Regions from separate parts of the Pseudocitrobacter faecalis genome, predicted to be linked through region 1. Evidence: predicted binding sites of a transcription regulator. Region 1 holds the regulator's gene; each other region holds the start of a gene.
What was found. Region 1 encodes CRP, which controls carbon source genes, mostly activating them, when cyclic AMP is high. Its sites were predicted from a motif close to ATGTGANNNNNNTCACAT; they were not measured.
Positions count from the first base shown of each region.

Region 2: a site for CRP is predicted at 3,896-3,913, ahead of adhE (bifunctional acetaldehyde-CoA/alcohol dehydrogenase). Genes of this name have one in related genera too.
Region 3: a site for CRP is predicted at 3,638-3,655, ahead of msrB (peptide-methionine (R)-S-oxide reductase MsrB). Genes of this name have one in related genera too.
Region 4: a site for CRP is predicted at 3,454-3,471, ahead of drpB (cell division protein DrpB). Genes of this name have one in related genera too.

Region 1 is NZ_CBDDNJ010000002.1:4,851,155-4,858,453, forward strand. Features, by position in the region: gene pabA (aminodeoxychorismate synthase component 2) at 1-351, shown strand, start outside; gene argD (bifunctional acetylornithine/succinyldiaminopimelate transaminase) at 440-1,657, shown strand; gene ACOXYR_RS23305 (YccS/YhfK family putative transporter) at 1,650-3,725, opposite strand; gene crp (cAMP-activated global transcriptional regulator CRP) at 3,774-4,406, opposite strand; gene ACOXYR_RS23315 (OsmC family protein) at 4,709-5,113, shown strand; gene ACOXYR_RS23320 (phosphoribulokinase) at 5,227-6,096, opposite strand; gene ACOXYR_RS23325 (YheU family protein) at 6,123-6,341, opposite strand; gene ACOXYR_RS23330 (hydrolase) at 6,338-7,299, opposite strand, start outside.
Region 2 is NZ_CBDDNJ010000002.1:1,737,421-1,744,719, forward strand. Features, by position in the region: gene tdk (thymidine kinase) at 185-814, shown strand; gene adhE (bifunctional acetaldehyde-CoA/alcohol dehydrogenase) at 988-3,663, opposite strand; gene ACOXYR_RS09060 (YchE family NAAT transporter) at 4,151-4,798, shown strand; gene oppA (oligopeptide ABC transporter substrate-binding protein OppA) at 5,513-7,144, shown strand; gene oppB (oligopeptide ABC transporter permease OppB) at 7,229-7,299, shown strand, end outside.
Region 3 is NZ_CBDDNJ010000002.1:2,326,709-2,334,007, reverse strand. Features, by position in the region: gene ACOXYR_RS11780 (MipA/OmpV family protein) at 1-405, shown strand, start outside; gene ACOXYR_RS11775 (aldo/keto reductase) at 549-1,400, shown strand; gene ACOXYR_RS11770 (D-hexose-6-phosphate mutarotase) at 1,478-2,362, opposite strand; gene gapA (glyceraldehyde-3-phosphate dehydrogenase) at 2,436-3,431, opposite strand; gene msrB (peptide-methionine (R)-S-oxide reductase MsrB) at 3,771-4,184, shown strand; gene ACOXYR_RS11755 (YeaC family protein) at 4,228-4,506, shown strand; gene ACOXYR_RS11750 (aliphatic sulfonate ABC transporter substrate-binding protein) at 4,513-6,435, opposite strand; gene ssuD (FMNH2-dependent alkanesulfonate monooxygenase) at 6,710-7,299, shown strand, end outside.
Region 4 is NZ_CBDDNJ010000002.1:1,401,261-1,408,559, forward strand. Features, by position in the region: gene ACOXYR_RS07225 (sensor histidine kinase) at 1-95, opposite strand, end outside; gene ACOXYR_RS07230 (N-acetylmuramic acid 6-phosphate etherase) at 261-1,157, shown strand; gene ompC (porin OmpC) at 1,664-2,839, opposite strand; gene drpB (cell division protein DrpB) at 3,530-3,799, shown strand; gene ACOXYR_RS07245 (phosphohydrolase) at 3,857-4,552, shown strand; gene ACOXYR_RS07250 (DNA cytosine methyltransferase) at 4,610-6,025, shown strand; gene ACOXYR_RS07255 (very short patch repair endonuclease) at 6,006-6,500, shown strand; gene yedA (drug/metabolite exporter YedA) at 6,475-7,299, opposite strand, start outside.

The DNA of each region.
Region 1 (7,299 bases):
AAAACGCCGCTGCTGGGCGTGTGCCTGGGGCATCAGGCGATTGCGCAGGCGTTTGGCGCGCGCATTGTGCGGGCGCAAAAGGTCATGCACGGCAAAACCTCGCCCATCACGCATAACGGGCAGGGCGTTTTTCAGGGGCTGAATAACCCTTTGACCGTCACCCGCTACCATTCCCTGCTGATCGAGCCGGCTACGCTACCGGAAAACTTCGAGGTGACCGCGCGCAGTGAAAGCGGCGAGATCATGGGCATTCGCCATCGCCAGTGGGATATCGAGGGCGTGCAGTTCCACCCGGAAAGTATTCTCAGCGAACAAGGGCATGCGCTGCTGGCAAACTTCCTTAATCGCTAATTTAGTCATTGCTATCAAGTGATTTTTTATGCATATTTTGTGATTATAATTTCATAATCATTGCTGCATAATCACAGAAGGGCATGACATGACAACCAAACAACCTGCAATTACCCGCGCGACATTCGATCAGGTGATCCTGCCAATTTATGCACCGGCGGAGTTTATCCCGGTAAAAGGCAAAGGTAGCCGCGTGTGGGATCAGCAGGGGAAAGAGTACGTCGATTTCGCGGGCGGGATTGCCGTAACGGCGCTGGGGCATTGCCATCCGGCGCTGGTTGAGGCGCTGAAATCGCAGGGCGAAACCCTGTGGCACACCAGTAACGTGTTCACCAACGAACCGGCGCTACGTCTGGGTCAGAAGCTGGTGGACGCTACCTTTGCCGAGCGCGTGGTGTTCATGAACTCCGGTACAGAAGCCAACGAAACCGCGTTTAAACTGGCGCGTTACTACGCCTCCACGCGTCATAGCCCGTACAAAAGCAAGATTATTGCTTTCCACAACGCTTTCCATGGTCGCTCGCTGTTTACGGTTTCCGTCGGCGGTCAGCCAAAATATTCCGATGGCTTTGGCCCGAAACCGGCGGATATCGTCCATGTTCCGTTTAACGATTTGCACGCGGTTGAAGCGGTGATTGACGACCATACTTGCGCGATTGTGGTGGAACCTGTTCAGGGTGAAGGTGGCGTGCTGGCCGCTACGCCGGAATTTTTACAGGGGCTGCGGGATCTGTGCGATAAGCATCAGGCGCTGTTAGTGTTTGATGAAGTGCAGAGCGGTATGGGGCGTACTGGTTCGCTGTTCGCGTACATGCACTATGGCGTGACGCCGGATATCCTCACCAGCGCGAAAGCATTGGGCGGCGGTTTCCCGATTAGCGCCATGCTCACCACCGAAGAGATTGCCAGCGCATTCCATGTTGGCTCCCACGGCTCGACCTACGGTGGTAACCCACTGGCGTGCGCCGTGGCAGGGGCGGCATTCGATATTATCAATACGCCTGACGTACTCGATGGCGTTCATACCAAACGCGAACGTTTCGTGAAGCATTTGCAGGATATCGACGCGAAGTATGATGTCTTCAGCGATATTCGCGGAATGGGCCTGCTGATTGGCGCGGAGTTGAAAGAACCGTATAAAGGCCGCGCGCGTGAATTCCTTTATGCGGCCGCTGATGCCGGTGTCATGGTGCTGAACGCCGGGCCGGACGTGATGCGTTTCGCGCCGTCGCTGGTGGTGGAAGAGAAAGATATCGACGAGGGTATGACGCGCTTTGCACAGGCGGTGGCGAAAGTCGTCAGTTGATATGCCGGTTTAGCCAGATACCGTGCCGTGGCCGCTGACGCCATGCCACCGACGAAATGGTGTGCATGGTGTTGAGGTGGCCCAGAACACGCTGGAGATGCTGTTCCATGGTGCTGAGTGGCCCGTGGGACAGCGTATCCGGTGACTCCATGATGTTCACATCCCCGCTACTGCCCGATTCATCATACTCCAGCCGCTGCTGACAGCGTTGCAGGGCGACTTCACACGATTCCAGATAACGCTGCATCAGCTCCGGTGAGAGCGTATCGTGCTCACGCGCCAGCGTGGTCATGGCGTTGATATGTTCAACGATGAACTGGCTGTGCGTCACCCAAAGTTTCATATCTTCCAGATAGTGCGTATTAAAGCCCGGCTCCTGCATTGCCTGATTGAGTGAGTTAAACAGGGCGTTATGCGCCTGATTGACGCGCATACGTTGATACGCCAGTTTTTCGGCAGGAGGGTCGTCACTCAAAATTAACTGTATTGCTTCCTGATCCGCTTCCAGCGCGGAGTGTGCATTTTTGCGCAGCAGGCCACTTTGCCACTGCGGCCACAGCCACAGCATGCCGCCAAAAGCAATCAGGCAGCCGATAATGGTGTCGGCGAAACGCGCTACGATAAACTGCTCGCCGTTGAGCGTCAGCAATTGCAGGGTGTACACCGCCGTAATGGTGAAACCGACCGTCGCCCAGCCGTAGCTTTTGCGAATAATCAGATAGCTTATCAGGGTGATCACCAGCATTGCGGTCAGCGCAAACCCTTCCGGGAAATGGTAGTGCAACGTTACGGCGGCAATCACCAGCCCCGCCAGCGTGCCTGCCGCTCGGTGGAAGATACGCACGCGTGTCGCGCCGTAGCCGTTTTGTGTCACCAGCAGCACGGTCATTAAGATCCAATAGGGTTTTGGCAGATGCAGCGCCGCCCCCATCAGGCTGGCGATGCTCAACATGACGCTTAAGCGCGCAGCATTACGCAGCGCGGGCGATTTCAGCGACAGATAGCTTTTCAGCGCCGGGAACAGGGGCAGGCGACGTTCTTTGTCGGCCATCAGGTTTCGCGGATAAAGGGGGCGCTGCGCGCGCAACACTTTGGCGATGCGGCTGAAGTGCCAGGCGCAGAACTGCCCGACCGGGTTATCCGGATGCTGACGGGCAATTTTCTCCAGCGCGCCAATTTGTTTATCCATGTTGAAGCGCGTCGGGAAGCGGTGATAGAGAATATCATCGGCCATGACCCGCAGGCGTGCGGCGACGGTCTGCGCGTTCCAGCGAATCACCGCTTCGGCGTGGCTACGCTCAACCAGCTTTTGCACCTCTTCCGGCTGATGCAGGCTCACTGAAATGTGCTCCTGCAAATCCAGCCCCATCTGGAAGGCGCGCAGCAGACGCTTGTAATCATTGTGTTGATTGGCTGCCAGCATATGCATTTGCTGGTAACACTGGGAAATCAGATCGACCACTTTCTGCTGACGGTTAAGCAACGGCGGCAGGGCGGTATTGGGATCGGTATGTTGCGTCAGCAAGCTATATTTAGCTTCGCAGTACTCGGCCAGTTGGCGATAGAGCAGGCTCAACGACTCGCGCAGCGGTTGTTCACGCCACAACCAGAACCAAAACCAGTTAAACAGCCCGTACCACAACGTGCCGAGCGCGTAGATAAGTAGCGGCTCCCAGATGGGCATATTGCCCGCCAGGCTCAGGGTAAAAATGGCGGCTATCAGCGAGGCCGGAAGTAATCGCCCGTGCAGGGCGCTGATTTCGGCGGTAACGCCCAGCACCATCGCCAGCCCGGTGAGGATAAACGGTAGCGGGATATCATCGGCCAGCAGCAGTTGCACAATCAGGCTGCAACCAGCGAACAGCGACCCACCGATAATCAGGCGTTTGAAGAAGCGTTTATGAGGAGTATCCAGCCCGGCGATGTTGCAGCAGGCAGGCACCAAAGAAAACAGTAAACCGTGTTGAAGTTGGCCGAGGATCAGGCCGACGGCGACCGGCAAACATAACACCAGCGTTTGCCGCAGTGCATAGTTGACTTCCGGGTGGTAAATCAGCCTGCGCCACATAAGAGACAAAAACGGCGTATTGTGCGAACAATACGCCGTCAGACGAGATTAACGCGTGCCGTAAACGACGATCGTTTTACCGTGTGCAGAGATCAGGTTCTGATCTTCCAGCATCTTCAGGATGCGGCCCACTGTTTCGCGGGAGCAGCCGACGATCTGACCGATTTCCTGACGGGTAATTTTGATCTGCATACCGTCCGGGTGGGTCATGGCATCCGGCTGTTTCGCCAGATTCAGCAGCGTCTGCGCGATACGACCGGTTACGTCGAGGAACGCCAGGTTACCGACTTTCTCAGAGGTCACCTGCAGACGGCGCGCCATCTGAGAGGAGAGACGCATCAGGATATCCGGGTTAACCTGGATAAGCTGACGGAATTTTTTGTAGGAGATTTCAGCCACTTCACAGGCGGTTTTCGCCCGAACCCAGGCGCTACGTTCCTGACCTTCTTCAAACAGGCCCAGTTCGCCGATGAAATCGCCCTGGTTGAGGTAGGAAAGGATCATCTCTTTGCCTTCCTCATCCTTGATGAGTACTGCCACGGAGCCTTTAACGATGTAATACAGCGTTTCCGCTTTTTCACCCTGGTGAATCAGCGTGCTCTTCGATGGGTACTTATGAATGTGGCAATGAGACAAGAACCATTCGAGTGTCGGGTCTGTTTGCGGTTTGCCAAGCACCATGCGCGGTTATCCTCTGTTATAAGCTATCGCCAGCGGCATAAATCAGGCCGCCACTGGTTGAAATAATATCCTTCCCTCTACCTGGGAAGTTGGCCGTCAAAGATTGTCGCGACCAGTAAGTGATGTCCTCTGCATACATGCAGTACGTTTATGTATCTCTGTAGCATCCCGACTGTTTTAGCATAGCTTTCGCCGTGTGTCTCCTGGTGTCTCGCTTCAGCATGACCCAGGTCTACTTCCGTTGCGAGATTTGTTATGTGCGCGTAATCTGACAATAAATTTGCAACTCTGGAGTGACAATTATGCAAGCGCGTGTGAAATGGGTGGAAGGGTTAACCTTCCTGGGTGAGTCGGCTTCCGGGCACCAGATTTTGATGGATGGCAACTCAGGTGATAAAGCGCCAAGCCCCATGGAAGTCGTGCTGATGGCGGCGGGTGGCTGTAGCGCCATCGACGTGGTGTCTATTTTGCAAAAGGGCCGCTATGACGTGACCGATTGTGAAGTTAAATTGACGTCTGAACGCCGTGAAGAAGCGCCGCGTCTGTTCACGCATATTAATCTGCACTTCATAGTGACCGGCAAAGAGCTGAAAGATGCGGCGGTGTCCCGTGCCGTAGATTTGTCGGCTGAGAAATATTGTTCAGTGGCGCTGATGCTGGGCAAAGCGGTGAACATTACCCATTCTTATGAGGTGGTGGAGGGGTAAGTTGACGGCCCCCCTCACTCCGGCCCTCTCCCAGAGGGAGAGGGAGAAAACCGCACAATCGGTACCCTCTCCCTCTGGGAGAGGGTTAGGGTGAGGGGCCCAGCCCGCACCGTTCACCCAATCTTCTTCCCTTCCATCAATCTCTGCACCAGCGGCGTCATGATCAATTCCATCGCCAGCCCCATCTTGCCGCCGGGAACGACCAGCGTATTCATATGCGAGATGAATGATCCCTGCAGCATCGCCAGCAGCCAGGGGAAATCGATATTGTCGAGATTGCGGAAGTGGATCACCACAAAGCTCTCATCCAGTGACGGAATGCCTTTGGCGGCGAACGGGTCAGAGGTGTCGACCGTCGGGACGCGCTGGAAGTTGAGATGTGTGCGTGAGAACTGCGGCGTGATGAAGTTGATGTAATCTTCCATTGAGCGCACGACGGAATCCATCACCGCCTCGCGGGAGTGACCGCGCTCGCTGGTGTCGCGGATCATCTTCTGGATCCACTCCAGGTTAACGATTGGCACTACGCCGACCAGTAAATCCACATGTTTCGCCACATCGTGATGCGGCGTCACCACGCCACCGTGCAGCCCTTCAAAAAACAGCACGTCGGTTGGCTCTGGCAGAGGTTGCCACGGGGTGAAGGTTCCCGGCACCTGATTCCACGGCACCGCTTCATCGTAGGTATGCAGATATTTTCGCGACTGTCCGGTGCCGCTGTGCCCGTACTCGCGGAACGTCTGTTCCAGCAGGCTGAAGTCGTTGGCATCCGGGCCGAAGTAGCTGATATGGCGCCCCATATCGCGCGCCTTACGGATGGCTAAGTCCATTTCCGGACGCGTGTAGCGGTGAAAACTGTCGCCTTCCACCTCTGCGGCGTGAAGCTTAAGCTGGGCGAAAATTTTGCGGAACGCGAGGCTGGTGGTGGTGGTTCCCGCCCCGCTGGAACCCGTGACGGCGATAACCGGATGTTTGGCAGACATAGCGAACAACTCCCGAGTCGGTAAGATTAACCGCGAAACTGGCTGCGGGGCATGATGTTGACGGTTTCATGAAGTTCCGACCACACCAGAACCGCTTCGCCGCGTTGTAGTTGCTGTTTTACGTCGGCGACCTTTTGCGCAAGTGAACGTTCATATTCACCATAATCGGTGCCTTCACGCAACACAAAGCTTTCAATCAGGTTATCGAGCGTTTCAGGGTCGATATCTTGCCAGGGAATGATCATCTTTCACCTCCAAGCCACGGCATCAGCCAGTCGGGAATACGTCTCTCCAGCCACATTTGCGGTCGCCGGAAGGTACCGCCGATAAAGCCAACGTGGCCGCCATGTTCCGTTAACTGGTATTCGACGCAGGCAGGAAGTGTGTCAGCGTCAGGGATAACGTGGTGATCCATAAACGGATCATCCTTCGCGTGAATAATCAGCGTCGGAATCGCTATCTGATTGAGCAACGGCATGGCGCTACATTGACGATAATAGTCGATAGCGTCGGCGAAACCGTGAATTTTGGCGGTGATCAGGTCATCAAATTCACGAATTTTGCGCACGCGCTTAAGCTGGCGTAAATCGACCGGCAGCGTGCCGGGATACGCCGCCAGTTTGCGCGACGCGTTGCCTTTTAGCAGGTTGAGCAAATAGCGCTGATACACCCGCGAAAAGCCTTTTTCCATATGGTAACTACAGGCTTCCAGCACGAACGGCGCGGAGACGATCACCGCTGCATCCAGCGGTACCGTGTGGCCTTCTTTCGCCAGCAGACAGGCGAGCATATTGCCGCCGAGCGAATACCCGACCGCCGCCGTGGGCGCCTCACCCAGTTCCTGCTTCAGCCAGTTTAAAAACCAGGTGCCATCTTCTGTTTCACCGGAGTGATAAATACGGTTAAGGCGATTCGGTTCGCCACTGCAGCCGCGAAAATGCATCACCACGCCGAGCCAGCCGCGTTCTTTCGCCGCCTGAATCAGGCCGTGCGCATAGGGGCTGTGCAGGCTGCCTTCCAGACCGTGGAACACCACCAGACGCGGCTTGTGCTTCGCCTGCATCGGGTCTTCGCTCCAGGCAATATCCAGAAAGTCGCCGTCAGGTAAATCGAGGCGCTGCCAGTGCGGCGTAAAGTGTAGCCGACGGCGGATAAGCCTCGGCAGCATAGTTTGCAGATGTGGGTTGCTGATGCCAGGCATCG
Region 2 (7,299 bases), 3.1 Mb from region 1:
GAAGACAATATCGGTAATTTGTAACCTGAGGTGTCGTGATTTAATGAATAGTTCATCATTCTTAATGTTTATGACAGCGACGGTAAGACAAAAACCGCAGGTTTTGTGTGCCTGAGCGTAGGGCAGGATAAAATATGGTACACTGCCGGGGTCTGAAAACGTATTGATTAGGGTTTCGCGGCCAATGGCACAACTTTATTTCTACTATTCTGCAATGAACGCGGGTAAGTCTACAGCGCTATTGCAGTCATCATACAATTACCAGGAACGTGGAATGCGTACCGTGGTTTATACCGCCGAAATTGATGACCGTTTCGGTGCAGGCAAGGTCAGCTCGCGTATCGGGCTCTCTTCGCCGGCAAAGCTGTTTAACCAGAGTAGTCAGCTCTTTGATGAAATCAGCGCTGAGAACGCACGTGAGGCCGTAAACTGTGTGCTGGTGGATGAATGTCAGTTCCTGACCCGTGAACAGGTCTACGCGCTTTCTGACGTCGTCGATCAGCTTGATATCCCGGTATTATGCTATGGCTTACGTACTGACTTCCGCGGTGAATTGTTTGGGGGGAGCCAGTATTTATTGGCGCTCTCCGATAAGCTGGTGGAATTAAAAACGATATGTTTCTGCGGCCGTAAAGCCAGCATGGTGTTGCGTCTTGATCAAGAAGGGCGTCCTTATAATGAAGGCGAGCAGGTGGTGATTGGCGGAAATGAACGTTACGTCTCTGTCTGCCGTAAGCATTATAAAGAGGCGCTGGAGGAGGGCTCTTTGGCCGTCATTCAGGATAAGCATCGTCACAGCCGTCACCCCGCCTGATTGCGCGCACGCGCGTTCTCTGCTCACGTCTAAGCTTCATCCGGCGTGAGTGGGGGCTCCTTCCCTGGTACGACATAAACCTGACTTGACGTAGTCGCATGAGTGAAAACGAGACAAAAAAAAGCTCCATCCTGAGATGGAGCTTTTTATCAGAGCGTTAGCTCAGGGGCTGATTAAGCGGATTTTTTCGCTTTTTTCTCAGCTTTTGCTGCTACTGCTTCTTTCTTCACTTCAACTTCGCCTTCGTGGTACTCACGTCCGTAGAAGGTATCCAGCAGGATTTGTTTCAGTTCAGAAATCAGCGGATAACGCGGGTTAGCGCCGGTGCACTGGTCGTCAAACGCATCTTCAGAGAGTTTGTCAACGTGTGCCAGGAAGTCCGCTTCCTGAACGCCAGCCTCACGGATGGATTTAGGAATACCCAGTTCCGCTTTCAGGCTTTCCAGCCAGGCCAGCAGTTTCTCAATCTTCGCCGCAGTACGATCGCCCGGTGCAGTCAGACCCAGGTGGTCAGCGATTTCAGCGTAACGACGACGTGCCTGCGGACGGTCGTACTGGCTGAATGCAGTCTGTTTGGTCGGGTTGTCGTTCGCGTTGTAGCGAATAACGTTGCTGATCAACAGGGCGTTCGCCAGACCGTGAGGAATGTGGAACTGAGAGCCCAGTTTGTGCGCCATGGAGTGACATACACCCAGGAAGGCGTTCGCAAACGCGATACCGGCGATGGTTGCTGCACTGTGAACGCGCTCACGTGCTACCGGGTTTTTAGACCCTTCGTGGTAGGACGCTGGCAGGTTTTCTTTCAACAGTTTCAGCGCCTGCAGAGCCTGACCATCGGAGAACTCAGACGCCAGAACGGAAACATAAGCTTCCAGCGCGTGAGTGACCGCATCCAGACCACCGAAAGCACACAGGGATTTCGGCATGTCCATAACCAGGTTGGCATCGACAATCGCCATATCCGGAGTCAGCGCGTAGTCTGCCAGCGGATATTTCTGGCCGGTTGCGTCGTCGGTTACAACTGCAAACGGCGTAACTTCAGAACCGGTACCGGAAGTGGTGGTGACGGCGATCATTTTCGCTTTCACGCCCATTTTCGGGAACTTGTAGATACGTTTACGGATGTCCATAAAGCGCAGCGCCAGCTCTTCGAAGTGAGTTTCCGGGTGCTCGTACATAACCCACATGATTTTCGCAGCATCCATCGGGGAGCCGCCGCCCAGGGCGATAATCACGTCTGGTTTGAATGAGTTCGCCAGCTCTGCACCTTTACGAACAACGGTCAGGGTTGGGTCTGCTTCAACTTCAAAGAACACTTCAACTTCAACGCCAGCCGCTTTCAGAACAGAAGTGATCTGGTCTGCATAGCCGTTATTGAACAGGAAGCGGTCAGTCACGATGAGCGCACGTTTGTGGCCATCAGTAATCACTTCATCCAGCGCGATTGGCAGTGAGCCACGGCGGAAGTAGATAGATTTCGGAAGTTTGTGCCACAACATGTTTTCAGCTCGCTTAGCAACGGTTTTCTTGTTGATCAGGTGTTTAGGACCAACGTTTTCAGAGATGGAGTTACCACCCCATGAACCACAACCCAGAGTCAGGGAAGGCGCGAGTTTGAAGTTATACAGGTCACCGATACCACCCTGAGAAGCCGGGGTGTTGATCAGGATACGCGCGGTTTTCATCATCTGACCGAAGTAAGCGACGCGTTCTGGCTGGTTGTCCTGGTCGGTGTACAGGCAAGAGGTGTGACCGATACCGCCCATTGCAACCAGTTTTTCTGCTTTCTGTACCGCGTCTTCAAAATCTTTGGCGCGATACATAGCCAGTGTCGGAGACAGTTTTTCGTGTGCAAACGGTTCGCTTTCGTCGACGACGGTCACTTCACCAATCAGAATCTTGGTCGTTGCCGGCACGGTGAAGCCTGCCAGTTCTGCAATTTTAGCCGCAGGCTGACCGACGATAGCCGCGTTCAGCGCGCCATTTTTCAGGATGATGTCCTGAACAGCTTTCAGCTCTTTGCCCTGCAGCATGTAGCCGCCGTGGCTGGCGAAACGTTCACGAACGGCGTCGTATACGGAGTCAACCACAACCACAGACTGTTCAGACGCACAGATAACGCCGTTGTCGAAGGTTTTAGACATCAGTACGGATGCAACAGCACGTTTGATATCAGCGGTTTCGTCGATAACAACCGGGGTGTTACCTGCGCCAACGCCGATGGCTGGTTTACCGGAGCTGTATGCAGCTTTAACCATGCCAGGACCACCGGTCGCGAGGATCAGGTTGATGTCCGGGTGATGCATCAGGGCGTTAGACAGTTCAACAGACGGTTGGTCAATCCAGCCGATCAGATCTTTCGGCGCGCCAGCAGCGATGGCTGCCTGCAGGACGATGTCTGCTGCTTTGTTGGTAGCATCTTTAGCACGCGGATGCGGAGAGAAGATGATAGCGTTACGCGTCTTCAGGCTGATCAGTGATTTAAAGATAGCGGTTGAAGTCGGGTTGGTAGTCGGGACGATACCACAGATAATGCCGATAGGTTCAGCGATGGTGATGGTACCGAAGGTGTCGTCTTCAGAGAGGACGCCACAGGTTTTTTCATCTTTATAGGCGTTATAGATGTATTCAGAAGCAAAGTGGTTTTTGATCACTTTATCTTCAACAATACCCATGCCGGATTCGGCAACAGCCATTTTTGCGAGAGGAATTCGAGCATCTGCGGCAGCCAGAGCGGCAGCGCGGAAGATTTTGTCGACTTGTTCTTGAGTGAAACTGGCATATTCACGCTGGGCTTTTTTTACGCGCTCGACGAGTGCGTTAAGTTCAGCGACATTAGTAACAGCCATAATGCTCTCCTGATAATGTTAAACTTTTTTAGTAAATCATCTGCTCGACAAGTCAGTATAGACAGAGCGCTACCAGCTTGCTTAGGCCATAAAGGAACAATCCACAACCCGTTCCCGACTCACTGATTTACTAAAAGAGCTTCGAACTCAAAGAGCGTTGCCCGATGGCTTTCAGAGAATCTCCCTGAAATCTGTCGGCGTAATCAAGATTACTCACTTCTGAGTATGAAATATGTGATCGGCGTCAAAAATACGCCAAGCTGACACCTTTCAGCAGCCCCATTTTAGTAAAGATTGTAAATTGTTAATCATGAGTTGTGATGATTGAGGTGAACATTAGCATAATTTAAATCAATATATAACATTCTGTATTTCCGCGATTTTTGCAGAATTCTGGTGAAGTATGCCGCCAAACAGCGTATCTTCTGCAGAGTTTTTGTATTCATTTTTCGTCAACTACCACTTTTTATGGTGTTTCGGAGTTCACGTGACTCAGGCTCTGTTTGATTTTCCGATTTTTGTGAAGTTTTTTATTGGCTTATTCGCGCTGGTAAACCCGGTGGGGATCATCCCCGTGTTCATTAGTATGACGAGCTACCAGACGGCAGCGGCGCGTAATAAGACCAATATGACGGCGAACCTCTCCGTCGCTATTATTCTGTGGACCTCGCTGTTTCTGGGCGACGGCATTCTGCAACTGTTCGGGATTTCCATCGACTCTTTCCGCATCGCGGGCGGGATCCTGGTGGTCACTATCGCGATGTCGATGATCAGCGGGAAACTTGGCGAAGATAAGCAGAACAAACAGGAAAAATCAGAGACGGCGATTCGTGAGAGCGTGGGTGTGGTGCCATTAGCACTGCCGCTGATGGCGGGGCCTGGGGCAATCAGCTCCACCATTGTGTGGGGGACGCGCTTTCATACGCTTCCTTATCTTGTCGGATTTACGCTCGCCATTGCGCTGTTTGCCTTCTGCTGTTGGGGGCTCTTTCGCATCGCGCCCTGGCTTGTGCGTTTGCTAGGGCAGACCGGCATCAACGTCATCACCCGTATCATGGGGCTGCTGCTGATGGCGCTGGGGATAGAATTTATTGTGACCGGAATAAAAGCCATTTTCCCAGGGCTGGTAAGCTGACAATCTTTCCCAGCCGACAGAGCGGTAGCCTCTGTCGGTTGCTTCATTATTCGCAAATCCTATCGAATAACGTGCTAATGCTATGAATGATAAGTCTTAGTGATGACAGATAAAATTAAATAATATCATTGCGTTAGCGCTATCCCTTCCGTCGTGCACTGCCATCCCTTATGTTATTTCTCTCACACTATACTGTTACGCTTGCTGTCTGATAATCGAAATGATATTAGTAATTTTGACCCTCTGGCAGATTAATGTACTAAATAGTGAACAAATGTTAATTATTTGTATATAAAACAAGCAAAGAGGCGATCGATTCGTCAATGGTTGTGGGTTTTATTTCATCTTTATGAAAAATAACAATTTTTCTTTGCGTGCGAATGCTCCTGGATATCAAGGGAAACGTTCGACTGTCGATGAAAAGAGAATTGCTTAACAAATTTGCAAATTATATTGGCGGCGAAGAAGGGCATTTGGTACTTTCCGGCCTTATGTCGTCGCGGGTAATGAAGAAATAAATCAGGTGGCTCGACAGGGGAGACACCTGGAATGAATCGACGTCAGGCTGCCAAAGAGCGGCCGTAATAAAAAAGTCGGTGATAGCAAGCAGTAAAAAAACTGGCAGCCGCAAAAGCTCCTGCGCTGTACAGAGACCCCAAAGGGGATAACAGGCTGGCAAGTTCCAGTAATTATAATGAGCGGAGTATCAACACAATGTCCATCATCACGAAGAAAAGCGTAATCGCTGCAGGAATTTTCACGGCGCTATTGGCAGGGAATGCAGCAATGGCTGCTGATGTACCCGCGGGCGTTCAGTTGGCAGAAAAACAGACGCTGGTGCGTAATAACGGCTCTGAAGTGCAGTCTCTCGATCCGCACAAAATTGAGGGTGTTCCGGAATCCAATATCAGCCGCGATCTCTTTGAAGGCCTGTTGGTCAGCGACCTCGACGGTCATCCCTCTCCGGGTGTGGCTGAGTCCTGGGATAACAAAGACTTTAAAGTCTGGACTTTCCATCTGCGTAAAGATGCGAAATGGTCTGACGGCTCTCCGGTTACCGCACAAGATTTCGTCTATAGCTGGCAGCGCTCGGTTGACCCGAAAACGGCATCACCGTACGCCAGCTACCTGCAATATGGCCATATCGCCAATATTGATGGCATCCTTGAAGGGAAAAAGCCGATTACCGACCTCGGCGTGAAAGCCGTTGATGATCACACTTTAGAAGTCACCTTAAGTGAACCCGTTCCCTACTTCTATAAACTGCTGGTTCACCCGTCAACCTCTCCAGTGCCTAAAGCCGCTATCGAGAAATTTGGTGAAAAATGGACCCAGCCTGCGAACATCGTGACCAACGGCGCGTATAAATTAAAAGACTGGGTGGTCAACGAGCGTATTGTTCTTGAACGTAGCCCTACTTACTGGGATAACGGCAAAACCGTTATTAACCAGGTAACCTACCTGCCGATTTCTTCTGAAGTGACCGACGTTAACCGCTACCGCAGCGGTGAAATCGACATGACGTATAACAACATGCCGATTGAACTGTTCCAGAAACTGAAAAAAGAGATCCCTGACGAAGTTCACGTTGACCCATATCTGTGCACCTACTACTACGAAATTAATAACCAACGTGCACCATTTACCGATGTTCGCGTGCGTACCGCGCTGAAACTGGGTATGGATCGTGACATTATCGTCAATAAAGTGAAAGCCCAGGGGGATAAACCGGCATTTGGCTTCACACCGCCTTATACCGATGGCGCGAAATTAACGCAGCCAGAGTGGTTTAGCTGGAGCCAGGATAAACGTAACGAAGAAGCGAAAAAACTGCTGGCGGAAGCGGGTTATACCGCCGATAAACCATTAACCATTAATTTGCTGTACAACACGTCCGATCTGCATAAAAAACTGGCGATTGCCGCCTCTTCAATCTGGAAGAAAAATATCGGCGTGAATGTTAAACTGGTCAACCAGGAGTGGAAAACCTTCCTCGATACACGTCATCAGGGAACCTTTGATGTTGCGCGTGCTGGCTGGTGTGCCGATTATAACGAACCGACATCCTTCCTGAATATGATGCTTTCTAATAGCTCGATGAATACCCCGCACTATAAGAGCCCGGCATTCGACAGCATTATGGCGGAAACGCTGAAAGTGACCGACGAGGCGCAGCGTACGGCGCTGTACGATAAAGCAGAACAGCAGCTGGATAAAGACAGCGCGATTGTTCCGGTTTATTACTACGTGAACGCCCGTCTGGTGAAACCGTGGGTTGGCGGATATACCGGCAAAGACCCAATGGATAATACGTATACTAAAAATATGTACATTGTGAAGCACTAATGGCAATACGTGAGGCAGGCCCGGCCTGTCTCACGGTGTCTCGCTTATCGCATTATTGAAGGCACTGGCCAAAAGGTACGGGCAATGTTGAAATTTATACTTCGTCGCTGTCTGGAAGCGATTCCGACGCTATTTATTCTTATTACCATTTCATT
Region 3 (7,299 bases), 2.5 Mb from region 1:
TGGTTCCACCACACCCAGTACGGTTCTCTGCGCACCACGCTTTCCGGCGATACGCTGGACAAAAGCAACGGCCTGATTTGGGATTTGGGCTGGATCTATCGCTACACCAACGGCAACCTGACGCTGACGCCAGGTATCGGTGTCGAGTGGAACAGCGACAACATGAACGACTACTACTACGGCGTATCGCACAAAGAATCGCGTAAAAGCGGCCTGCGTGACTACAAAGCTGATGGCGGCTGGAACCCGTATCTGGAGCTGAGCGCGAACTATCGCTTCCTCGGCAACTGGAGCGTATACGGTACTGCCCGTTACACCCGCCTGTCTGATGAAATTACCGACAGCCCGATGGTAGACAAAAGCTGGACCGGCCTGCTCTCAACCGGTGTCACTTACACCTTCTGATGACAGCAACGCTGTATCAAGCCCGCCACTGGCGGGCTTTTTTTTGGCTTTTCCCCGGAAACTGGCGTCATAATTCAGGCAATTGACCAACCTAATGGCACGCGCTTTTCCTTTAGGGTAAGAGATAACAAAAGGAGGATGTCATGGCAGAAAGAACGGTTTTAGTCGCCGGGCAACGGTTACCGGCGATTGGCCAGGGGACGTGGTATATGGGCGAGAATGCCAGCGCGCGGCGTGAAGAAGTCATGGCGCTGCGGGCGGGCGTTGATTGCGGGTTAACATTAATTGATACGGCAGAGATGTACGCGGAAGGCGGCGCGGAAGAGGTGGTGGGCGACGCAATTCGCGGGATCCGCGACCGCGTATTTGTGGTGTCGAAGGTGTACCCGTGGAATGCCGGGGGCAGCAATATGGCCGCCGCCTGCGAAGCCAGCCTGCGGCGATTAGGTACCGATTATCTTGATCTTTATCTCCTGCACTGGCGGGGGAACTATTCGTTGCAGGACACTGTAACGGCAATGGAAACGCTGGTGGCGCAGGGAAAAATCCGTCACTGGGGCGTGTCGAACCTCGATTACGCCGATATGCAGGAATTGTGGCAGGTGAAAGGGGGTAAGGCCTGCGCAGCGAATCAGGTGCTCTATCATCTGGCCTCACGGGGAATCGAATACGATCTCCTTCCCTGGTGTCAGCAGCAATCAATGCCGGTAATGGCATACTGTCCGCTGGCGCAGGCCGGGCGTTTACGCAGTGGATTGTTTGCCAACCCGACAGTGAAAGCCATTGCGGATGCGCATCAGGTTACAGTCGCGCAGGTGCTGCTTGCATGGGTAATTCGTCAGCAGGGCATCATGGCCATTCCGAAAGCGGCAACAGTGAAACATGTGGAAGAGAATGCGGCGGCACTGGCGCTGATGTTAAGCGAGGAAGAACAGGCATTGCTGAACCGCGCGTTTCCGGCCCCGGGGCATAAAACGGCGTTGGATGTCGTTTGAAAATAATGCGGTCATTGTAGGCCGGATAAGCGCAGCGCATCCGGCAGGCAGCCCGCACAAAAGTGCGGGCTAACCACTTAGCCTTTCACAACCTTGATGGTCTGGCTCAAACGAGATGGTTTATCCGCCGTCGCTTTTTGCGTTTTGCTGGCGCATGCGGTTTCTACACACACGAAGGTTTTATAGCCATCGTCTGGCATATCGCCCATGCTGACAGACAGCGCCGGGCCAGGGTTCCAGCCCACCACGTCCGGATTATGGTGGTGAATCACGTTAATGCTGCGGTTCAGCGCCGCATCGTGGATCACGCTGCATGATTCCGGATTCAGATAAACGCGGTCGGTACGATCCGGGAAGGTTTGTACGCCGTCGCTCAACATGCCTTCTTTGGCATCGTTCACTTTATCGATATAGCGGTCGCCAAGGCCACTCACTTTCACCGCGTGGATATCGCCCACGTTGAAATAGGTGTGTAGCGCGCTGGTGGTGTCGAAATCACCGTGTGCTTCCAGTTCGATTTCGCAGGTTTTACCCAGTTTGAAACGAGCGAGCAGGGTGAAGTCGTGTGACCAGTACTGGCGAGAAGCCTCGCTGCTCTGCAGTTCAAAGGTCAGCACCACGCCGTTGTCATCTTCGTTGTGCGCCTTCAGCGCCCACGGCAGGTTGCGGGCAAAACCGTGAGAAGGCAGACCCTTTTGGGCTGCCGGGCCAAACCACGGCCAGCAAATTGGCACGCCGCCGCGCAGCGCAACACCGGTTTTAAACGGAGTATTGTTGCTGAGCCACAGCACATCCGCTTCTCCCGCCGGTTTCCACGACAGCAGATGAGCGCCCTGAAGCGCAACGGAGGCCTTAACCGCCGGGTGATCAACAACGATAATTTCCAGCTCATCAAGCTGACGACGGGAGAGCACAGGGGTAAGTTGTTCGATTACCGGAAGTGCAAAAATTTTATTAATCATTACGCAATCCTTCTTTTCAAACAAAAAAAAGAGCGACCGAAGTCGCTCTTTCAGATTACTGTTTCATCTCAACTTATTTGGAGATGTGAGCAATCAGGTCCAGAACTTTGTTGGAGTAACCGGTTTCGTTGTCGTACCAGGATACCAGTTTCACGAAGTTGTCGTTCAGTGCGATACCTGCTTTAGCATCGAACACGGAAGTGCAAACTTCGCCGTTGAAATCGGTAGATACCACGTCATCTTCGGTGTAACCCAGAACGCCTTTCATCGGGCCTTCGGAAGCAGCTTTGATTGCTTTCTTAATTTCTTCGTAAGAAGCAGCTTTTTCCAGACGAACGGTCAGGTCAACAACGGATACGTTCGGAGTAGGAACGCGGAACGCCATACCAGTCAGTTTGCCATTCAGTTCTGGCAGTACTTTACCTACTGCTTTAGCAGCACCGGTAGAGGACGGGATGATGTTCTGAGCTGCGCCGCGGCCGCCACGCCAGTCTTTGTGAGACGGGCCATCAACGGTTTTCTGAGTTGCGGTGGTCGCGTGAACAGTCGTCATCAGACCTTCGATGATGCCGAAGTTGTCGTTGATAACTTTTGCCAGCGGTGCCAGGCAGTTGGTGGTGCAGGATGCGTTAGAAACGATGTCCTGACCTTCGTATTTGTCAAAGTTAGCGCCTTTAACAAACATCGGAGTGTTGTCTTTGGACGGGCCAGTCAGAACAACTTTTTTCGCGCCAGCAGTGATGTGCTTACGAGCGGTTTCGTCAGTCAGGAAGATACCGGTAGCTTCAGCAACTACGTCAACACCAACTTCGTCCCATTTCAGGTTAGCCGGATCACGTTCAGCGGTAACACGGATTTTTTTACCGTTAACGATCAGATGACCGTCTTTCACTTCAACGGTACCGTCGAAACGGCCGTGAGTGGAGTCATATTTCAGCATGTATGCCATGTAATCAGCGTCTAACAGGTCGTTGATTGCAACGATCTCGATGTCAGAACGTTTCTGAGCAGCACGGAAAACAATGCGACCGATACGGCCAAAACCGTTGATACCTACTTTGATAGTCATATATTCCACCAGCTATTTGTTAGTGAATAAAAGGTTGCCTGTAAAATTACAAAAACCTTACGCAGCGTCAAGCGGAATCGTGTCAATCATTGCGACAAATCAATCCTCAGCACAACCTTTGCTCGATTGAAATGCCTCACTCTCCCTTTGAGCTTGTAACCACATGGGGTCGGCGCGGCGAATTTTAAAGGTTACAGCAGATAAAAATGTGAAATGAATCACAATAATCCGGCACTCTTTTCGTATCGAATAAGTTTAGAACAAAAGTCGATACGTCATTGTTAATGTTTTGTTAGAATCGAAGTTGAGATGTACTTTTCATAGCGAGATGTGAGCAAAATGGCGAACAAACCTACCCCCGAAGAACTCAAAAAAAATTTAAGCGAAATGCAGTTCTACGTTACGCAGAATCACGGCACTGAGCCGCCATTCACCGGGCGTTTGCTGCATAATAAGCGTGACGGGATCTACCACTGTTTAGTGTGCGATGCGCCACTTTTCCACTCCGAAAGTAAGTACGATTCCGGATGCGGCTGGCCAAGTTTTTATGAGCCCGTGAGCGACACGGCGATTCGCTATCTCAATGATTACTCCCACGGCATGCAACGTACTGAAATCCGTTGCGGAAATTGCGATGCCCACCTCGGCCATGTCTTCCCCGATGGGCCTCAGCCGACGGGTGAACGTTTTTGCGTCAATTCGGCCTCTCTGAGCTTCACGGATGGCGAGAAAGGTGAGACAACCAAAGGTTGAAAAAACGATTCAGCAAATTATTCCTTAACAGTCGGAGTCGGACATGAGTATTGAGCAAATTATCGACAATATGACACCGGACGTTTATCAGCGTTTGATGACGGCGGTGGAACTGGGAAAATGGCCGGATGGCGTGGCCCTGACCGCAGAACAAAAAGAGAACTGTCTGCAACTGGTGATGCTCTGGCAGGCGCGCTACAACAGCGACGCCCAGCATATGACCATCGACACCAACGGGCAGATGGTGATGAAAAGTAAGCAGCAGCTGAAAGAGGATTTCGGCATCTCACCGAAGCCTATCGCCACCTTTAAGCAGCACTGAGTGTTATCAGGCCGCAATCCACGGTTCGGCCTGTTCCACTTTCGCATTCCAGATGGCATCACGTACCGACACGGGCTTGCTCAGCAGGCCCAGCGCGTAGAAGCGGTCGGCGATGGTTTGTTGTGCGCGAATCACTTTCAGATCCATTTCCCGCGTCTGATGACTGCGACGGGCCAGCGCACACTCCAGCGAGGCGATATCGAGCCCCAGCTCGCTGGAAAGCAGTTGTGCCGCGTCATGACGCTGCCTGTCGATAAACTTGCCGGTTCTGCCGAGCGCATCCACCACCTGCGCAATGATGTCATTGTTGTGCTGCGCGTACTGGCGGCGGGCGATGTAAAACTGATGGTTGTTTACACGTCCCTCGCCGGTGGCGACAATCCGTAGCTGACCGCTTTTTTCCGCATCACTGAGCACCGGATCCCACATCATCCACGCATCGGCGGCCAGATAGTCGCTGGGCGTCAGCGGATACTTGGGCGGCGCGTACACCACTTTTACATCCTCAAGGCGTAAACCTGCTTCTTCCAGAATCTGCACCAGCAGCCAGTGCACATTGGAACCTTTATTCAATGCAATACGCTTACCCCGTAGCTGATGAATGTGCTGAATGTCGCTGTCATTCGGCACCACCATAGCGACGCTGCGCGGGGCGGGGGGCTCCCAGGCGACATAAAGCAGCGTGTTTTCACGTGATTGGGCAAAGACCGGCGGTGCTTCGCCCGTGGTGCCAAAATCGATATCGTTGTTACTCAGCGCCTGCAACATTTGCGGGCCTGCCGGGAATTCACTCCACAACACGTTCACACCGCGCCCGGCAAATTCGCGCTCCAGCGTCTGACGCGCCTTCAGCACGCCAAGGTTCCCGAAACGTTGATAACCAATACGCAGCTCACGCTCGCGAGGGGCAGGTGAGGCGGTGCTCATCAGTACCGCCTCCGGTTTACGGCGGCTTTTTATCACCCCGAGATGCGCCAGTTGAGTGCGCAACGAGTGGCGGCTGATGCCCAGCAGTGCGGCGGCCTGGCTCTGATTATTGTCGCTTTGGGTCATCGCCGTTTGAATCATCGCGTTCATCACCCGATCGTACAGCTGCCCGCCGTGCAGGGTTAATTGCTGGCGCATAAACGCCGCCAATGCATCTTCTTCTTGCTCATCGATCCTGGCGGGTGCGGAAGTAAAGCGTAGTTGCGCAGGCGTTATAACTTCCTCCTGGCTGAGCAATACGGCCGTATGCAGCATATTCTCCAGCTCACGAACGTTGCCGGGCCATGAATACTCCATCATCGCGCTCAGGGTTTCCGGGGCTAAACGGCGTGAGGGTTTGCCTAAGCGTTTTGCATAAAGCTGTAAAAAATGCTCCGCCAGCAGCGGGATATCCTGGCGGCGCTGGCGCAGTGCCGGAAGATTAACCGCGGCAATGTTGAGGCGGTAAAAGAGGTCTTCCCGGAACCGTCGCTCACGAATGGCCTGTTCAAGGTCAACATGGGTGGCCGCAATGACCCGCACGTTCACCTTGATGGGCTTGCGTGAGCCCACGCGGGTGATCTCGCGCTCCTGCAACACGCGCAACAGTTTGACCTGCAACGCCAGGCTCAGCTCGCCAATTTCATCCAGCAGCAGCGTGCCGCCTTCTGCGGCCTCAAACCAACCTGGCTGCGCCTGCATCGCACCGGTAAATGCCCCTTTCTCATGACCGAACAGTTCCGCTTCTGCCAGCGACTCGGTTAATGCACCGCAGTTCACCGCCAGAAAGGGCGCGTGGCTACGTGGGCTATGGTGATGGAGATATCGGGCGACCACCTCTTTGCCGCTTCCGGTTTCACCAATGATCAGCACAGTGGCATCGGTTGGGGCAAAGCGGTCAAGCAGGCTTTGAAAGGCTTTGGAAGCCGGGTCAATCAGCACAGGGGTTGAAGCGTTCAGCATAATTTGGGCTCCGCATGATTCATATGCCGAACTTATCTTTTACCGGAGCAATACACCAGAGGGGGGAAGGCCCGGTTTGTTGCATTTGCAGCAGGGAATGGTCGGACGGTGTTGCATTTGCAACGAGATGCCGATCTCGCCATCTCTGTTAACTTCATGATATTTAATGTTTTAATTTTTGTTAAATTCTGGCACGAATTTCGCTAGCACCGTTATAACCATCTTGAAGAAACGCTTCGATAAATAGTGAATATAGTTATAAAGGAAAGAGATAATGACAGCGAAATCCGATAATAACCTGAATGTCTTCTGGTTCCTGCCAACCCACGGTGATGGTCGCTATCTGGGCACTACCCAGGGCGGGCGTCCGGTTGATTTGCCTTATCTGCAACAGGTGGCAGTGGCCGCCGATAGCCTGGGCTATTACGGTGTGCTGATCCCAACCGGTAAAAGCTGTGAAGACTCCTGGCTGGTCGCCGCCGCGCTGGCCCCGCAGACGCGTAATCTGCGTTATCTGGTGGCGGTGCGTCCTGGTCTTCAGCCGCCTACGCTTGCGGCACGCATGGCGGCGACGCTGGATCGCCTGTCAGAAGGCCGTTTGCTGATTAACGTGGTCACCGGCGGCGATCCGGTAGAAAACAAAGGCGACGGGATTTTCCTGAATCATACTGAACGTTATGAAGTCACAGATGAATTTCTCAACGTTTATCGCCGCCTGTTGGCGGGTGAAAAGGTCGATTACGAAGGCAAGCACATTAAAGTGGAAGGCGCGGAAGTGCTGTTCCCGCCGGTACAGGAAAATGGCCCGCCGCTGTACTTTGGTGGTTCATCCGATGCGGCGATTGACGTCGCGGGCGATCATAT
Region 4 (7,299 bases), 3.4 Mb from region 1:
ACGGCACCGATGACACCGCAGACCATTAAGGTGACCAGCGTGCTGAGCTTCATCGGGCGTTTTGTCGCGCGTTGAGGCTGCTGAAAATCGTGCATCGGAATCCCTGTCATCAATAATAAACAAGCATTATCGCTGATAAGCCCGATTTCTTAAAGCGGCGTGACCCTTAGTAAAACAAACGTCTCTTTGTGACGCCACTCTCAGGCTATCCATATGAAACACTTTATATTGAGAGGCAACTCATAATAAGGAGGCAGTTTATGAGCATTAAGCTTACCGATGCAGTCATGGAACGACGCAGTGCTGTTACCGCCGATATCGACAGATTGTCCACCGAGGACATGCTTAACGTTATCAACCAGGAAGATAAACGTATTGCCGATGCCATCACGCCTTGTCTGGATGAAATTACCCGTTTAGTGGATCAAGCTGCGGCGGCGCTAAGCCGCGGTGGGCGTTTAGTGATAGTTGGAGCAGGGGCGTCGGGGCGCGCCGGGATGCTGGCTGCCAGTGAGTTTACCCCGCAGGGCCACGGCCCGGTTGTCGGGCTTATCGCGGGCGGGCCGCAGGCGATGCTGAATGAAAAAAGCGATGCCGCCTACGATTACGATCGTGGAGTGCTGGATCTCCAGGCGATTGGCTTTAATGAAAAAGATATGCTGGTGGGCCTGACCGTCGGTGGCAAGACGCCATGGGTGTGGGGTGCCATGCGCCACGCGTGGTCGCTGGGCGCGCCGGTTGCCGTGCTGACGCGCAATCCGCAAAGCGAAGCCGCGCAGCTGGCGTCGCTGGTTATCGCGCCGCAAACCGGGGCGGAAGTCGTTGCGGGCTACGGTAATCCTAAAGCCAACGCCGCGCAGAAGCTGGTTCTGAATATGCTGACCACCGGGCTGGCGATTCGCAGCGGTCGGGTTTACAGCAATTTGCGTGTGGATCTGCAAGGGGACACCACCCAGTGGTGCGAACGGCAGATTGCGATTGTGATGGAAGCGGGAAGTTGTTCGCGCGCTGTGGCGAAAGCCGCACTCGAACGCTGCGATCATCATTGTAAAACTGCGATCCTGATGGTGCTCACCGGAATGGAAGCTAATGATGCCAACGCGTTACTGGCGCAGAATAATGGTTTTGTGCGAGTGGCATTGCAGGAAGCGCCATAGTCGTTGCTGGATTTAAAAACGAAAAAAGCCCGCTATGCGGGCTTTCAGATTGCTGACAACGTGCGCTTTGTTAATGCCGGATGCGGCTTAAACGCCTTATCCGGCCTACAATCGTACAAATTCATGATGTTGCAGAAACCCTGTAGGCCTGATAAGCGTAGCGCATCAGGCATAAAGCCCGCTATGCGGGCTTTTAGGTTGCTGACAACGTGCGCTTTGTTAATGCCGGATGCGGCGTAAACGCCTTATCCGGCCTACAATCGTACAAATTCATGATGTTGCAGAAACCCTGTAGGCCTGATAAGTGTAGCGCATCAGGCATAAAGCCCGCTATGCGGGCTTTCAGGTTGCTGACAACGTGCGCTTTGTTAATGCCGGATGCGGCGTAAACGCCTTATCCGGCCTACAATCGTACAAATTCATGATGTTGCAGAAACCCTGTAGGCCTGATAAGTGTAGCGCATCAGGCATAAAGCCCGCTATGCGGGCTTTATGATCTGTAGAGATTAGAACTGATAGATCAAGCCTACACCCACCACGTCATCGGTAGAGATACCGTTGTCTTTGTAGAAGCGAGCGTCGTTATCCAGCATGTTGATTTTGTAATCAACATAGGCAGACATGTTTTTGTTGAAGTAGTAAGTCGCCGCAACAGAAATGTAGTTCACCAGCGCTTTGTCGTGGTAAGTCACTTCGTTGTGATAGTCGTTACCGCCCAGGTCTTTACCTTTAGAGTATACCCACGCTAAGGATGGACGCAGACCAAAGTCGAACTGGTACTGCGCAACCGCTTCAAAGTTCTGAGTTTTGTTGGCGATGCCGTAGTCACCATATGGCGTCATGTTGCGGGTTTCCGCGTACATCATCGCCAGGTAAACGTCGTTGGCATCGTATTTCAGACCAACGGTCCAGGCTTCCGCTTCAGAGCCACCTGCGTTTTTGCTGTAGCGGTTGTCGATGCCGCCAGCAATAACTTGTTTATTGGTACGGTCAGAAGAAGAGAATGCCGCACCAACGCTCAGGCCTTCCAGCATGTCGCCGAAATCATAGGTCGTGGACATACCGAAACCGTCACCGTTCTGGAAGCGGTAGTCTTCATGACCGTTTTTGGTGCCTTCCTGAATAGCGGGCTGATCTTCGTTAGAGTTATCGCCTTCGTTATTGCCCTGATATTGCAGCGCGAAGTTCCAGCCTTCTACCAGACCGAAGAAGTCGGTATTACGGTAGGTTGCTACACCGTTTGCACGGCCGGTCATGAAGTTATCGGTCCAGGTATAGGAGTCGCCACCGAAAACAGGCAGCATATCGGTCCACGCTTCTACGTCGTACACAACGCCGTAGTTACGACCGTAGTCAAAGGAACCTGCATCGGCATAGCGCAGACCGGCAAAAGCCAGTTTTGCGTACATGTTGTCGCTGCCTTCGGTATCGTTCGCCTGAACTTTCATCAGCGCGTTACCAAAGCCAGTCAGTTCGTCGGTGATCTGCGTTTCACCTTTGAAGCCCAGTTCAACGATGGTTTCATCACCATCATCACCCGGATTGTCAGAGAAAGTATGACGAGCATCGACTTTCCCGTAGAGATCCAGTTTGTTTCCGTCTTTATTATAAATTTCCGCCGCATTTGCTGCACCAGCCACTAATAAAGCCGGGACAATAATTGCCAATACTTTTCTTTTCATTATTTATTTCCTTTAAATAATAATGTTTATGAATGCTTTTAGATGTGTCGGCATTGCAATGGCGATATTATCTATAGAGTTCATTTTATTTTACGCTAAAAATGTAACGGGTTTATATTAAATATTGCTAAATGTTTCCATTATTTTTGATGTGTATACTAAAGCTTTCATGTATTTGCGTTGATTATTTAACATGGTGATTTTATTGATAAATGTGTGATGTTCTTTGTTTGGTATTTATGCTTGTTATATGTTTTTGCTGAGCAGCAGGAGAGGGTATTCAAAAAAAAGCCCGATAAAAAAGTTTATCGGGCCTGCTTTAGATGAAAAAATTAACGAGTGCAGTGTTAAACAACAAAAGGCTAATAACGGAATTATAGTTACATGAACCAGATGAAAAAGAAAGTCTGAAAACGGAGCGTTGATTATCACAAAGATAAATATAAATACTATTTACATATAATATAATTATTTTTCTCAACACGTTACTACGCCACGGAACGCGTGTCTGTAAAACTTTTTTGAGCAACCAAAATTGCCGAAGATCAAACGATCGGCATTTTGCGCGCCGGCAGAAGCGCCCCCTACTACTCTGCCTGCAAAGAGTCGCTATAATGTGACAGAAATCACACTTATGCCTTAAGTGGAATTTCAGTAACAACGATTTTCCTCGCTAAATGAGAGTGTTATATGGAAGAAACAATGACGCGTGGCCCTGGCGGTAAGCTGGCGTTATGGGTTTTTTATGCGTTCTGCGGTTATTTTGTCTGGGCGATGGTGCGCTACTTTTGGGTGATTAGCGAGGTAGAAACGATTCCTGGTGCGACGCTGGATGGCGAAATCGCCTCAACATCCGGCAAACTACTTGGTGCGCTTGTCGGTTTTATCGTGCTGGGTCTTGTTGGGCTGATCCTCGGCGGCATTGCCTGGTATACCCGTCCTCGCCAGATTCAGGACTGATGCATTAAGCGAAACTTGTTATGCTCGTGGTCTTTTAAAAGGATGAAGAGCCCACGTATGACAATCGATGCCTGGCAAGCGCGTTTTGAAGAGTGGTTCACGCAACACTATTCTTGCGGCGATGCCGCCCACGATATTTCCCATTTCCGCCGGGTCTGGCACAGCGCCAGACACATTGCCGCAGACGAACCGGTCAACTTACTGGTGCTGCTCACGGCCTGCTATTTTCACGACATTATCAGCCTTGCTAAAAATCATCCCGATCGTTCTCGCGCGTCTCGGTTATCCGCCGAACGTGCGCAGGTCATACTGCGCCAGGATTTTCCTGACTTCCCGAACGAGCACTTTCCCGCGCTGGCACACGCCATTGAAGCGCACAGTTTTAGCGCACAGATAACGCCACGGACGCTGGAAGCGAAAATCGTGCAGGATGCCGATCGTCTTGAAGCGTTGGGCGCAATCGGCCTCGCACGTGTCTTTGCCGTGTCGGGGGCCATGAACACGCCGTTGTTTGATGCAGACGATCCTTTTGCCGATTCTCGCCCGTTAGACGATAAACGTTGGGCGCTGGATCACTTCCAGACCAAGCTGTTACGTTTGCCGCAAACCATGCAAACGGCGAAGGGGCGCATGCTTGCACAGCATAACGCGGATTATCTGGTGCAATTTTTGGCCAAACTGAGCGCTGAGCTTCGCGGTGACCCGCAGGGGCTGGATGAGGCCGTCGTACGGCGATTTGCGCCGTCAGAATGAATTTCCTGCCGCAAAGTATGGTAATCTCACGCTTATTTGTCTGGTCTGGTTGAATCTATGCAACAGAGTGAGTCACTGAGTGCGGCCCCGCATCGGGCGGTTGAAACCGATGCCCAGGCACTGCTTGAACATGTGCTGGAAATTTACGATCTGAAAACTGTCGTGGCGCAGCTAAATTCGGTGGGTGAGCAGCACTGGAGCCCGGCTATCGTTAAACGGGTCGTGACGCTAGCGCGTGCCAATACGCGGTTGAGTGAAAATGAAGTTACCCAGCTGGCGGCTTTATTACCTAAACCTCCCGCACATCATCCTGATTACGCATTTCGGTTTGTTGATCTGTTTGCCGGTATCGGCGGTATTCGAAACGGGTTTGAAGCCATTGGCGGGAAGTGCGTGTTTACCAGTGAATGGAACAAACATGCGGTGCGTACCTATAAAGCTAACTGGTACTGCGACCCAAACGAGCATCAGTTCAATGCCGACATCCGTGATATCACCTTAAGTCATCACCCTGATGTGAGCGACAGCGAAGCCCGGGCGCATATTCAGCAACATATTCCCCAGCACGATGTGTTGCTCGCGGGCTTTCCGTGCCAGCCTTTTTCTCTGGCGGGCGTATCCAAGAAAAATGCGCTGGGCCGGGCACACGGTTTTGCCTGCGATACACAGGGCACACTGTTTTTTGACGTGGTGCGCATCATCGATGCGCGTCGCCCGCCCATCTTTGTGCTGGAGAACGTCAAGAACCTCAAAAGCCACGACGGCGGGAAAACCTTCCGCATCATTATGCAAACGCTGGATGAACTGGGATACGAGGTCTCTGATGCGGCGGATATGGGCGCTGACGACCCGAAAATTATCGATGGTCAGCACTTTTTACCGCAGCACCGCGAGCGTATCGTGCTGGTGGGTTTCCGCCGCGATCTTGGGCTGCATAAAGGCTTTACCCTGCGTGATATTCCTCACTACTACCCGGCGCGGCGGCCAGAGTTTGGTGAGCTGCTGGATCCCATAGTGGATGAGAAATTCATTCTGACCCCCGTACTGTGGAAATATCTCTACCGTTACGCGCGAAAGCATCAGGCAAAAGGCAACGGTTTTGGTTATGGCATGGTTGACCCGACGCGTCCCGGCAGCGTGGCGCGTACGCTTTCCGCACGTTATTACAAAGATGGTGCGGAGATCCTCATCGATCGCGGCTGGGATAAGGCACTGGGTGAGAAAGATTTTGACGATCCGCAAAATCAGAAACATCGTCCGCGCCGCTTAACGCCACGGGAATGCGCTCGCCTGATGGGCTTTGAACAACCCCAGAAACATCAGTTCCGCATCCCGGTTTCCGATACCCAGGCATATCGCCAGTTTGGCAATTCAGTTGTGGTGCCGGTTTTTGCCGCTGTGGCGCGTTTGCTGCGTTCGCGCATTCTGCAGGCCGTTGCAATGCGAGAGAAAAGTGGCGGACGTTCACGATAAAGCCACCCGCAGCAAAAACATGCGGGCAATCGGTACGCGCGACACGGCGATTGAACAACGTGTCGCCGCGTTACTTACCGAGTGCGGCTTCGCCTGGACGGCCCAGCAAAAAAACCTGCCTGGGCGTCCCGACTTTGCCCTCGACGAATACCGCTGCATCATCTTTACACACGGCTGTTTCTGGCATCACCATGACTGCTATCTCTTTAAAGTCCCCGCCACGCGCACGGAGTTCTGGTTGACAAAAATCGCCAGCAATGTGGCGCGCGACAGGCGCGATGTTGCCCGGCTGCATCAACTGGGCTGGCGGGTATTGATTATCTGGGAATGCGCCCTGCGCGGGCGGGAAAAACTGGCGGATAACGACCTGAAAGAACGGCTGGAGGAGTGGATCTGCGGCGGTGAAGGCAGCGCGCAGATCGGCACTCAGGGGATGTCGCAACTGATGGTTACTTCTCTTCCTGACAAGACGTAACGCTGCTTCTCGCCCCGACCAGATACTTCCCTAACGTCACCAGCACCACGGCGGCGATAATGATCACCAGCGCCAGCCACTCGACGCCCGACAAACGCTCGCCGTTAAACCCAGTACCCAGCAGTACAGCCACCACCGGGTTAACATAGGCGTAGCTGGTGGCCACCGCCGGCGAGACGTTGCGGATTAAAAACATATAGGCATTAATGGCAATGATGGATCCGAAAACGGCCAGGTACGCCACCGCCAGCAAACCTGAGGTATCGGGCATTGTGCTCAGACGCTCACCCGTCAGCAGGGAAGCGCTCATCAGCACGATACCTGCCGCCAGCATTTCAACCGCGCCGGCCATCATGCCGACGGGCAATTCGATGCGCGAACCGTAGACGGAACCGAAAGCCCAGCTCATCGAACCAATCAAAATCAGTACCGCGCCCCACGGATTACCGCTGAGGTTGCCGCCGCTGTTAAGAAGAATAATTCCACCAAGACCGATGGCGATACCCAGCCATTCGAGTTTACGCGTCGCAATACCAAAAAAGCGGCTGAAGCAGAGCGTAAACAGCGGCACCGTCGCCACCATCACGGCGGCAATACCGGAAGGCACATTCTGGTGTTCGGCAACGGTCACCATGCCGTTACCCACCGATAGTAGCAGCACGCCAATTAACGCGGCGTTCAGTAATGGGCGCCAGGCCGGCAGACGATGGCCGGTTAACAGCAGATAACTCAGCAGCAAAATTCCCGCCGAAAGAAAACGCACACCTGCCATCATCAACGGTGGCCAACTGGCAACGCC